DNA from 3 places in the Rhizobium sp. CAU 1783 genome. Region 2 is predicted to be linked to each of the others. Evidence: predicted binding sites of a transcription regulator. Region 2 holds the regulator's gene; each other region holds the start of a gene.

Region 1 (4,199 bases), on a different contig from region 2:
GAACTCTTCGAATCAAAGTACGCTGACGTGTTCAAGGGCGACGAGAACTGGCAGGCCGTCCAGGTTCCGGCTGGCCAGACCTATGCCTGGGATGACAAGTCGACCTATGTCCAGAACCCGCCCTACTTCGTCGGCATGGGCAAGACCGGTTCCGGCGTGTCGAACATCGTCAACGCCCGCGTTCTCGGCCTGTTCGGCGACAAGATCACCACCGACCACATTTCTCCGGCCGGTTCGATCAAGGCAGCCTCGCCGGCTGGTGCCTACCTCATGGAAAACGGCGTCGGTGTCGCCGACTTCAACCAGTACGGCACGCGTCGCGGCAACCATGAAGTCATGATGCGTGGCACGTTTGCCAACATCCGCATCCGCAACCACATGCTCGGCCCGAACGGCAAGGAAGGTGGCTACACCATCCATTATCCGTCGAAGGAAGAGATGTCGATCTACGACGCGGCCATGAAGTACAAGGCCGAAGGCACGCCGCTGGTCATCTTCGCGGGCGTCGAATACGGCAACGGTTCGTCGCGTGACTGGGCCGCCAAGGGCACTAACCTCTTGGGCGTTCGCGCCGTGGTCGCCCAGTCCTTCGAGCGCATTCACCGCTCGAACCTGGTCGGCATGGGCGTCATCCCCTTCTGCTTCGAGGAAGGCACCACCTGGGCCTCGCTCAACCTGAAGGGCGACGAGACCGTCACCATCGAAGGCCTCGACGGCGAGATCAAGCCGCGCGAGAAGAAGATCGCCAAGATCACCTATGCCGACGGTTCGGTAAAGGAGATCCCGCTGGTCTGCCGCATCGATACGCTGGACGAAGTCACCTACGTCAACAACGGCGGTATCCTGCAGACCGTTCTGCGCGATCTCGCCGCCTGAGCATGAACGCATCCTGAAAAGGGCCGCCGGGCATTCCCGGCGGCCCTTTTTCTCGTCCGGGGCGAGCCGCTCTTGTCCTCTCGGAGGTTTCACCCCATCGTGACTTTGACGGAACACGATGACGGGCTATTTCTGTCATTAACCGAAAGCCGAACCACCATCGACCGCATCGCGGCCCGTGTCGGAAAGCACTGAACAGGTTTTGCAGCCATGATCTTGAGGATCGTTTCCGGCCTGGCATTCTGCGGCGTGATCGCGCTGTCCGGAGCCGTGCGCGCCGGCGACGCGGCGACGCCGAAAGGGGTGATCGAACTCTTCACCTCGCAAGGCTGCAGTTCCTGCCCGCCGGCCGACCGCGCACTTGCGACACTGGTCGAGCAGGGCGGCATCGTGGCGCTGTCCTATCATGTGGACTACTGGAACTATCGGGGTTGGGCCGACACGCTGGCCTCCCCGGAAAACACCGCCCGCCAATATGCCTATGCGCGCAGCCTCGGCCGTAGCGGCGTCTATACGCCCCAGGCGATCATCAACGGCCGCGATCACCTAAAGGGCACGGATGCGGAAACTCTCGACGGCCGGCTGGAGGCGCTCCGCGCCAGGGGAGAGGGCCTGGTGGTCCCGATCGAGGCCAGACGCAAGGGTGACGAGCTCGCCATCCGCATCGGTGCCGGCGCAGGCAAGGCCGACGTCGTGGTCGTCTACTTTCGCAAGCTGCAGTCGGTCGACGTGCTGAACGGCGAAAACATGGGCAAGACCATCGACTACGTGAACAGCGTGACCGACGTGCAGACCGTCGGCATGTGGGAAGGCCCGGCGCTCGAACTCGTGCTGCCGGCCAAGATAATCGGCCAGGACGGCACGGACGGCTGCGCCATCCTCCTGCAATCGACGGGACCGCACGGCGAACCGGCAGCCATTCTCGGTGCGACCATGTGGGTTGATACGACGAAGTCGTGATCTTGGCAGGTCCGGCCCGGAAGCATTGGGGGGCTGGGGGTAAGGGGTCAATGCGCCAGACCGGACCCTCTTGGCGCGACGCGCCAACCAAGTTTGACTAATCTCAAGTCCAAATTGGGCGCTGTTTTGTTCAAAATGGGGCGCTGCGAAAAATTGTGCCCCTGCACACCGTAACCGGCGGGCATCGGGGCCACCCCGTCCGTCAGATGACCGGATAATAGGCGCATAGGCGCACGTACAGTTCCCTTTCTGTTCTTGCCAAATCGGCGAATGTCGGGCAAACCGGATAGGCGATCGCAGCAAGGACGAAGACCCGCATGACGGCAGCACATCTGGAGACGCTGAACGACAGGCAGAAAAGCGCCGTCGTGCATGGCATCGGTCCGGAGGGTGCAAAGGCCGAGGGGCCGCTGCTGATCATCGCCGGGGCCGGTTCCGGAAAGACCAACACGCTCGCCCATCGCGTCGCCCATCTGATCGTCAACGGCGCCGATCCGCGCCGCATCTTGCTGATGACCTTCTCGCGCAGGGCGGCAAACGAGATGGCACGCCGCGTCGAGCGCATCTGCAGGAAGGTGCTCGGGACCAATGCCGGGGTGCTGACCGACGCATTGACCTGGGCCGGAACATTCCACGGCATCGGCGCGCGGATCCTTCGCGACTATGCCTACGAGATCGGCCTCGACCCCGGCTTCACCATCCATGATCGGGAAGATTCGGCAGATCTGATGAACCTGATCCGGCACGACCTCGGCCTGTCGAAGACGGAAGGTCGCTTTCCGACCAAGGGTACCTGCCTTGCCATCTACTCCCGCGCCGTCAATTCGGAAACGCCGCTGGCCGAAGTGCTGCGCAGCGCCTATCCGTGGTGTGCGACCTGGGAGAAGGAACTGCGCGACCTCTTCGCCGCCTATGTCGAGGCCAAGCAGGCGCAGAACGTGCTCGACTACGATGACCTTTTGCTCTACTGGGCGCAGACGGTCAGCGATCCGGACCTTGCCGCCGATATCGGCGGGCGCTTCGACCACATGCTGGTCGACGAGTATCAGGACACCAACCGCCTGCAGTCGTCGATCTTGAAGGCCATGAAGCCGGACGGCAGGGGACTGACGGTCGTCGGCGACGACGCCCAGTCGATCTATTCGTTCCGCGCAGCAACGATCCGCAATATTCTGGATTTCCCGGCAAGCTTCGATCCGCCGGCCGACATCGTCACTCTCGACCGCAACTATCGCTCCACGCAGCCGATCCTGGCCGCCGCCAACGGTGTGATCGACCTTGCCCGCGAGCGTTTCACCAAGAATCTCTGGACCGAGCGGCAGTCCGAGGACCGGCCCCGGCTGGTGACCGTCCGCGACGAGGCCGAGCAGGCAAACTACATCGTCGAGCATATCCTCGAGAATCGCGAACGGGGCCAGACGCTGAAGGACCAGGCGGTGCTGTTTCGCGCCTCGCACCACTCGGGTCCGCTGGAGATCGAGTTGACCCGGCGCAACATTCCCTTCGTGAAGTTCGGCGGGCTGAAGTTCCTCGACGCCGCCCACGTCAAGGATCTGCTGGCGGCGCTCCGCTTCGCCCAGAACCCACGCGACAAGGTGGCAGGCTTCCGCCTCATGCAACTGCTTCCGGGCGTAGGCCCGCAGACGGCCTCGAAGATCCTCGATGCGATCGCCACGGACCCGCAGCCGCTCGCGGCCCTCGCGGAAATCCCGCCGCCACCACGCACCGGCGAAGACTGGGGCCGTTTCGTCGACATGCTCAATGCCCTGGGCAAGGGCGAGGCCGGTTGGCCCGGCGAGATCGAAATCGCGCGGCTGTGGTATGAGCCACATCTCGACCGTCTCCATGAGGACGGCGACACCCGCAAGGCCGATCTCCTGCAGCTTGGCCAGATCGCCTCCGGTTACGCGTCACGAGACCGCTTTCTGACCGATCTTACGCTCGATCCGCCGGATGCGACCAGCGACCAGGCCGGGGTGCCGCTACTCGACGAGGATTATTTGATCCTCTCGACGATCCACTCCGCCAAGGGCCAGGAATGGACGTCGGTCTTCGTGCTGAACTGCGTCGACGGCTGCATTCCCTCCGACCTTGCCGTTGGCACGACGGCCGAGATCGAGGAAGAGCGGCGCCTGCTATACGTGGCGATGACCCGGGCAAAGGACAGCCTCCACCTGACCATTCCGCAGCGCTTCTTCACTCATGGGCAGAATGCCCAGGGTGACCGGCATGTCTATGCCGCACGCACCCGCTTCATTCCAGCGACGCTCCTACAGTTCTTCGAAAGCAGCGCGTGGCCGCAGGCGCAGCCGTCCTCAGGTCCAACGCGCGACGCACGCCAGATCCGGCTGGATGTCGGCGCT
Region 2 (4,199 bases):
AGAGGCGCGAGGCGGGGGCCAATGGCGAATGGCGCTACGAGATCCGCCTGACGGCAACGGCCGAGCCACGGTTGAAGCGGCCGCCCGAGCGGATCTCTATCCTGGCACGCGGCGCGAACCGGCCGGCTCTTCTGGGCGAGGCGATCCGGGGGCGGGCGCGACTTTCACCGCCTTCCGGGCCGGCGCTTCCGGGCCTCAATGATTTCGCCTTCGCCAGCTATTTCAACGAAATCGGAGCGGTGGGCTTCTTTCTCGGCCCGGCTCAGGCCGGCGCGGCCGGGATGGCGAGCAACGAGGGGTTCTGGATAATGGCCGACCGCGTGCTCTTTTCCTTGCGGGATCGGATCTCGACACGCATCCGCACGGAACTTGCGGGTGATCCCGGCGCCTTTGCCGCCTCGATCATCACCGGCGAGCGCCGCTCGATGTCGAAGGGCGCGACAGAGGCCTTGCGGCTCTCGGGCCTCGCGCACATCACCGCGATCTCGGGGCTGAACATGGCGCTGGCCGCGGGGATCTTCTTCGTCGGCCTGCGCAAGATCCTCAGCCTCCTGCCAGGGCTTGCCCAAACGATGCCGATCAAGAAGTTCGCGGCCTTCGGCGCGCTTGCCGCCGCCTTCGCCTACCTGCTGATATCAGGCTGCCAGGTCTCGGCGGTGCGTGCTTTCCTGATGACGGCAATCATGCTGGTCGCGGTGCTCTTCGATCGCCCGGCGATCAGCCTGCGCAACCTGGCCCTTGCTGCGATCGTGATCCTGGTGGTCAGCCCATCGGCGGTGATGGGGCCAAGTTTCCAGATGTCGTTTGCAGCGACGGCCGGTCTGATTGCCGGCTATGCCGCGTGGCGCAGCCGGCCGCGCAAGCCCTCCCTGCCATTCGCGATACCGGGTCTTTCCTTGCTTGCAGCAGGCGGGAAGATTCTTGGGGGGGCTTTCGCAACCTCCCTGATCGGCGGGTTGTCGACCGCGGCCTTCGCCGTTTCCCATTTTCATCGGCTGGCGCCGCACAGCCTGGAAGCCAATCTCGTGGCCATGCCGATCATCTCGATCCTCGTCATGCCGGCAGGGCTCGTGGCGATGCTGCTGATGCCTCTCGGTCTCGACGGGCCGTTTCTCTGGGTGATGGGGTGGGGGCTCGAATGGGTGATCGCCATCGCTGAGTGGATTGCCGGGTGGGACGACGCAATCCGCTTTTCGCGACTGCCGGGCTGGTTCCTGCCTCTGACCTCCCTCGGTCTGCTGATGTTGACGCTGCTCCGATCGCACCTCCGGCAGGCCGGAAGCCTTTTGCTCGGGGCGAGCCTACTCGCGGTACTCATCGCGCCGCTTCCACCGGTCGCCGACCTTTATGTGGCGGAGGACGGTCGCCTGGTCGGGATGTGGATGGAGCCAGGTCGGCTTGCCACCAACCGCGTCCGCCCTCCGTCGTTTATCTTCGACCAGTGGCAATCCGCACTTGGCTTTTCGGGCCATGAGCCGCCGGTATTCCTCGACAAAGCCGGCGACAAACAACCCTCTGGACAAGCCACCCAAAAGCAGGACGGGTCGAAGGCCGCGCAGGATGCGTTAGCGCCGGCAAAGGCCAGACCGCAACTTTCGGAGGCGGATCTGGAAGACGGCGAAAGGCGGATGAAGGCTGCACTCGCAAAAGCCTCCGGCCCGCGGTTCGCCTGTGAGGGAAAGTCATGGTGCGTCGCTGTCCTCGAGAACGGCTGGACCATCGCGACAGTCGAGGAGCCCGTCTTTGTCGGGGGCGCCTGTGACAGTGCGGATATCGTGATCGCGGCGAGGCGGACTGGATTTCAACGCTGCCAATCCGGCGCTCACCTTTTCACAGCCGAAACCCTCAGGCAGACCGGCGCGCTCGAAATCACGCTCGGTAATCGGCGGAGCCGCACATTGTCGGTCACCTCCGCCATCGAACGAGGAGACAATCGGCCATGGACCGTGCATCGCCTCTATGACTGGCGGACGGAACGTTTTGTCTTCCCGCCAACGCAGGACGAGTCGGCTCCCCGTTCCCACGAAAAAGGCGGGTTCGATGACCCGCCCTCGCTTCAGTGGTAACGCCGGATAAGGCCGACGAGCTTGCCTTGGATTTTCACCCGGTCCGGCGGGAAAATGCGCGTTTCATAGGCGGGATTCGCGGCCTCCAGCGCAATCGACGCTCCCCGGCGGCGGAAGCGTTTCAACGTCGCCTCCTCGTCGTCGACCAGCGCAACGATGATGTCGCCCGGATTGGCATTCGAGGCATTGCGGATGATGACCGTGTCGCCGTCGAGAATGCCGGCTTCGATCATCGAATCACCCTTCACCTCCAGGGCGTAGTGGTCACCGGAACCGATCATCTCGGCCGGAACCGTGATGTCGTGGGTGTTGTTCTGAATGGCCGAGATCGGCACGCCGGCGGCAATGCGGCCCATGACCGGAACGCTGACGGAGTTCGCGGCGTCCTCTACGGCGACCTTCGGCGGTGCGACCGGGGCGGGCTTGCCCAGGCTGCCCTCGATGACGCTCGGCGAGAAGCCGCGGCGCGGCTGGAGGCTCGGTGTATAGGCCTCGGGCAGCTTGATGACCTCCAACGCCCGGGCCCGGTTAGGGAGACGGCGAATGAAACCGCGTTCCTCAAGCGCCGTGATAAGGCGGTGAATGCCGGACTTCGAGGCCAGGTCGAGCGCATCCTTCATCTCGTCGAAGGATGGGGGAACGCCCGACTCCTTCATCCGCTCGTGGATGAACAGAAGCAGTTCCTGTTGCTTTCGCGTCAGCATGTTGCGGTGCCCCATTCGTGAAACAAATACAGAACATACACTATCTGTTCCATTTGTGTTCCGCAAGGGGATAAAAAAACGTGAAGAAGCCGTCAGATCTTGTGTTTTATCGGGAGGCCCGGTCCGCGGAATGGCCGCCTCAACGCATGCGACCGTTGACAGGGCAGTCCCCATATCGAATGACGGGGCCGGGGTCTGGTGTCCGCATGTGCGGCAGAGCGGAGACGGTGAGACATGTTTGGCGATATCGAGAAGAAGGTGTTCGGCAAGGCTGCGCATGAGCTCAGCGAAGCGGAACGCCGGGTCCTCAAGAAGGCCCGCGAGCGGCGGGTGCTTTCGACGAACGCAAGCGAGGATTTTCTCGCCGCCGCAACGCCCGGGCAACGACTTGCGGATTCGATCGCCCGGGTCGGCGGGTCCTGGGGTTTCATCGTCGGGTTCGGTGCCTTCCTGGTCGCCTGGGTGATCCTCAATACCGTCGTGCTGGCGACGCATGCGCTCGATCCCTATCCGTTCATCTTCCTCAACCTGTTGCTCTCGATGCTTGCGGCGATCCAGGCGCCGGTCATCATGATGAGCCAGAACCGGCAGGCGGCGCGGGACCGTTTCATGGCGGCCAAGGACTACGAGATAAACCTGAAGGCGGAGATCGAGGTGCTGGCGCTGCACCACAAGATCGATGAGCAGGTGCTGATCGAGCTCCAGGCGGCCCGGAGCGAGATTGCCGCACTGAAGGAAGCGGTGCTTGCCCTTTCATCGACGCGCGGGAGTGATTAGGTAGTCGCAAGAACGGTCTGTCAGGCGCAAGGAGTGCATTCCCGATGACATCCAAACAGCATGCGGTGGGAGCGGTCGACCACCTCGTCCTACCGGTTACGTCGCTCGAGGCGACACGCGCCCGGTTTGCTCAGCTCGGCTTCACGGTCGCGCCGGATGCGCGTCATCCGTTCGGGACGGAGAATGCCTGCGTCTTCTTCGGGGACGACACCTATCTCGAACCGCTGGCCGTCGGTAGCCGCGAAGAATGCGAGGCTGCAGCCAGGGCCGGCAACATGTTCGTCGCGCGGGATCAGGCGTTCCGCTTCCGCAACGGGCAGGAGGGCTTTTCCGCGATCGTGGTGAAGACGGTTGACGCGGATGCCGATCACGCGCGGTTTGCCGGCGCAGGCTTTTCCGGCGGACCGATGCTGCATTTCGAGCGCATGTTCAAGATGGCCGACGGCTCCGAGGTTCTCGGCGGTTTCAAGCTCGCCTTTGCCGCCGATCTCAGGGCTCCCGATTTTTTCCTGTTCGCCTGCGAACGGGTGAACCCGCTGCCCGCGGACCGCGGCGCGCTGGCCCGGCATGCCAATGGCGCACTCGGCCTCTCGGCGGTCGTGCTCGTCGAGGAAAACCCAAGCGATTTCCAGTATCTGCTCGAAGAGGTGTT
Region 3 (4,199 bases), on a different contig from region 2:
TCCTGAGGCTGTTTCGCAATCCGTGCGACACGCAATGTCGCGTTGGCGGCATCAGAGGTGTGCCGCGACCTCTTCAGCGGTCGGAATGGAAGGTTGGGCGCCGTGTTTCAGACAGGCGAGGGAGCCGGCGACGGCGGCCCGACGAAGCGAAGTCTCGAAATCCAGTCCCTGGTCCAGGCTTGCGGCAAGGTAGCCGCAGAAGGTGTCGCCCGCGCCGACCGTGTCGACCGGCGTGATGTGAAGCCCTTTGGTGCGATGAAGCTTGCCACCCCGTGCCGCAATCACCCCGTCCGCTCCAAGGGTCACGATCAGGGTCTGGCCGGTCTCGCGATGCAGTGTCATCAGCGCGTCTTCCCGCACGGCTGCCGTCATTCCGTCGCGCCCGGCAAGCAGTTCGAACTCCGTCTCGTTGGCGATAACGATGTCAGCCGCGCGACCGAGGCGCGCGGCATCGGCGGTCAGCGGCGCGATGTTGATGATGGTTGTCACGCCGCGGGTTCGGGCATCCGTCAGAGCGCGTTCGACCGCTGCCGCCGGAACTTCCAGTTGGAGCATCAGGTAGTCGCCCCGCTGCAGGGTGTTGACGGTCGCTGAGGCGTCTGCCTCCGTAATAGTGCCGTTCGCACCAGGCACGACGGAGATCATGTTCTCGCCGTCGCCGCCCACCAGGATCAGCGCAGTACCTGTCGGTCCAGTGACATGGCGGACGGAGGAAAGATCGGTACCGGCGGCATCGAGGAGGGCGAGGGCGGGAGCCGCGAACTCGTCCTGTCCGACGGCACCGGCCATCCTGACCACGGAGCCGGCACGCCGCGCGGCAAGAGCCTGGTTCGCGCCCTTGCCACCAGCCGCCGTCGAAAAGCCGGTTCCGGCCACCGTTTCGCCGGGCTTGGGAAGCCGCGGGGTGGTTGCGATCAGATCCATGTTGATGGAGCCGAATACTGAAATCATCTGCGTTCCGTTCCTGGGTGGGGCCGCCGGCGGTACCGTTGGCTAGTCCTCATCTACTATTCTGAGCTTCAGCAGGCCCGTCCGGCTCTCGACCGTGCGCGGACCTTCCTCCACGGGTGCGGCCGCAGCCGTCTCGAACTCCAGGGCCTCGATCCGCGCGCCTCTTTTTGTCAGCTTGTCGGCCGAGGTCAGGATCATGTCCACGTCCTTTTGCGCGGCGAGGAAATGGCCTTGCAGTTTTCGCGTTCGATCGTCAAGGCGTGCCAGATCCTCCATCAGATGCAGGACCTCTCCCTGGATGACATGCGCCTGCTCGCGCATGCGCTGATCCTTCAGCACAGCCTGGATCACCTGGATCGACAACATAAGCAGAGAAGGCGAGACGATGACGACCCGCAGCCGGTGCGCCTTCTGGACGACCGCTTCGAAATTCTCGTGGATTTCCGCGAAGATCGACTCGGACGGGACAAACAGGAAAGCCATGTCCTGGGTTTCGCCGGCAATCAGGTACTTTTCCGAGATATCCCGGATATGGACCTCGATGTCGCGGCGGAACTGCTGACCGGCGAGCTTCTTTGCCTCGGCCGTGTCGGCGTCGCGGATCGCATTCCACGCCTCGAGCGGAAACTTGGCGTCGATCACCAGCGGTGGCGAATTGTTGGGCATGCGGATCGTGCAATCGGGCCGCATGCCGTTCGAGAGCGTGGATTGGAAGGTATAGGCCCCCATCGGCAGGCCGTCCGCGACGATGGTCTCCATGCGAGATTGGCCGAAGGCGCCTCGCGTCTGCTTGTTCGAAAGGATCGCCTGAAGACCGACCACATCCTTCGCCAGCGACTGGATGTTGTTCTGGGCGGCATCGATCAATGCCAGCCTCTCCTGAAGATGCCTCAGATTTTCGTGGGTGGACTTGGTCTGTTCGGTGATCGTGGCGCCGATGCGGTGGGTCAATCCGTCGAGGCGCTGGTTGATCGCCTGGTTGAGTTCCGCTTGCCGATTGCCGAATACGTCCGACATGGCGGCAAGACGCCCCTGCATCTCGGCCTGAGACTTCAGAAGCTCGGCAAGCCTTGCCTCGGCGGCAGCCTCCCGGCGCAGCGTTTCCGCCTCGAGCTCCAGTCGCAATCGTCCGCCCCGACGGATGGTGATTGCCAGCAATGCCATCCCGACAAGCAGGATTCCCCCCGCGATTGCCATGACGGCTGTCGGGGAGGCCAGGAGAGTGCCGGGGTCGAAGGGCAGTCGTGCTGTCGTGTCCATGACGGGGGAGACTAGCAGATTCGGTCGGCAGAGACAGATCAAATCGGGAACATCGCAATCGGTGCCGCAGATTGGAGTGGAGCGCCGTTATACGCCACGGTTTCCGAGGTAATTGACAAACGTCATGCATGCTCGCGCGGGTGGAAATGTAACATGCTAATACAAGAAAAAGACACATGATGTTCATTAGGTAAATGGAATGTTTACCCTTTTAAGTAGATAATGAACTACTAAAAAATACTTCCTTGAAGTAGTTCGCAAACGTCAAGATGCAACGCGGGGGTTGGCTATGACAAAGCATGACGAAAAGGGTGCGCTTGAGGCGCGCCTCGAGTTTCTCGGCCTGGACAAGGCCGCCCGAAACACCCTCCGGACCTTGGCGCCGACCGTCCGGGCCAATATCGGTGCGGCATTGGATACCTTCTACAAGAAGGTCCGAAGCACGCCGGAAACCGCTGCCTTCTTCCGCAACGAGGAGCATATCCAAAGCGCCAAGAAGCGGCAGGAGGGGCATTGGTCGGTCGTGACCGCGGCCCAGTTCGACGGCCAGTACGTCGAAGGCGTCACGGCGGTCGGCAAGGCACATGCCCGCATCGGTCTCGAACCGCGCTGGTATATCGGCGGCTACGCCCTTCTCGTCGAGCAACTGGTTCACTCCGTGATGCGCGAGCGCTGGCCGACGCGCTTTGCCCGCAAACAGGGTGAGGCGCTCGGCCAGGAAATCGGTGTGCTCGTCAAGGCGGCCTTGCTCGACATGGACTATTCCATCACGGTCTATCTCGATATCCTGGAAGCCGAGCGCAAGGCGGCCGAAGAGGCGCGGGCGAAGGCCGAGCACGAACAGGCCCTCGCGCTTGCGGCACTGAGTGCCGTGCTGACGAAGCTGGCCCAGGGTGACCTCGAGGCGAAGATGCCTGTCGAGCAGCCGCAGAATTTTGTCGGCATGGCGAATGACTACAATTCCTCCGTCGAGAAACTGCGCGACACGATCGGCACGGTGCGGAGCGCCGCAGAAGAGATCCTGCGCTCGGCAAGCGCGATTTCGGACGCATCCGATCACCTCGCCCACCGGACGGAACAGCAGGCTGCGGGTCTTGAAGAGAGTACCGCCGCCCTGCACGAACTCACGCAGAACGTGACCCTCGCGGCAAGCGGCGCGCAGAGGGCCGCGGGCGTCGTGAGCGTTGCTTTGGAGGAGGCCCGTGCTTCCGGCGAGGTTGTCACCAGCGCGGTCAACGCCATGGGCGCCATCGAAAAATCCTCCGACGAGATCTCAAAGATCATCGGCGTCATCGACGAGATCGCCTTCCAGACCAATCTTCTGGCGCTCAATGCCGGTGTTGAGGCGGCCCGTGCGGGAGAGGCTGGCCGCGGCTTCGCGGTCGTCGCTCAGGAAGTTCGCGAACTCGCCCAGCGCTGTGCGAGCGCTGCAAAGGAGATCAAGAGCCTGATCTCACAGAGTTCCGGCCAGGTTCAGACGGGTGTCGGCCTCGTTAATCACGCCGGCCAGGCTCTCGACCAGATCATTTCCCGTATTGATGAAATAAACGGTATAGTTGCAGATATCGCCACGGCCGCGTCAGACCAGGCGGGAGGCCTGAAGGAGGTCAACACCGCCGTATCCTCGATGGATCAGATCACCCAGCAGAACGCCGCCATGGTCGAGGAAACATCCGCTCAAACGGCCACACTGCGTGACGAAGTGGAACGTCTGGTGGCGGCTCTGCGGGGCTTCAAGACCCGTGACCACGATGCCGCCGACGATTCCGGCGCGGGACGACGCGCCGGTGACCGGATCTCGTCCTATCGTCGCGCAAGTTGACCAATCGCAAATTGCAGACCTGTTTCATCCCGGGGCGATCGTGACACCGACCGTCCCGGGATTTCTCATTTCTCGCCGAGGATCTTCATGGTCTGTTCAGGATTTTCTCGAATTCTTTCGACATATTCCTGAAATCTAGGGGGCGTTTGTCCGCCTCCACGTAAGT

What was found. Region 2 encodes LexA, which represses DNA repair genes until DNA is damaged. Its sites were predicted from a motif close to TGTTCNNNNTGTGTTCNG; they were not measured.
Region 1: ACX93L_RS16955 (ATP-dependent helicase) is a predicted target of LexA. The motif match lies at 2,076-2,093, and genes of this name have one in related genera.
Region 3: ACX93L_RS08715 (DNA recombination protein RmuC) is a predicted target of LexA. The motif match lies at 2,246-2,263, and genes of this name have one in related genera.

Annotation. Positions count from the first base shown of each region.
Region 1 covers NZ_JBTOLM010000004.1:114,701-118,899, reverse strand. Annotated here, with positions in the region: gene acnA (aconitate hydratase AcnA) at 1-876, shown strand, start outside; gene ACX93L_RS16960 (DUF1223 domain-containing protein) at 1,087-1,836, shown strand; gene ACX93L_RS16955 (ATP-dependent helicase) at 2,154-4,199, shown strand, end outside.
Region 2 covers NZ_JBTOLM010000001.1:1,225,249-1,229,447, forward strand. Annotated here, with positions in the region: gene ACX93L_RS05615 (ComEC/Rec2 family competence protein) at 1-2,066, shown strand, start outside; gene lexA (transcriptional repressor LexA) at 2,057-2,770, opposite strand; gene ACX93L_RS05625 (DUF1003 domain-containing protein) at 3,005-3,547, shown strand; gene ACX93L_RS05630 (VOC family protein) at 3,592-4,199, shown strand, end outside.
Region 3 covers NZ_JBTOLM010000002.1:404,688-408,886, forward strand. Annotated here, with positions in the region: gene ACX93L_RS08710 (ribokinase) at 52-951, opposite strand; gene ACX93L_RS08715 (DNA recombination protein RmuC) at 994-2,148, opposite strand; gene ACX93L_RS08720 (methyl-accepting chemotaxis protein) at 2,501-4,033, shown strand.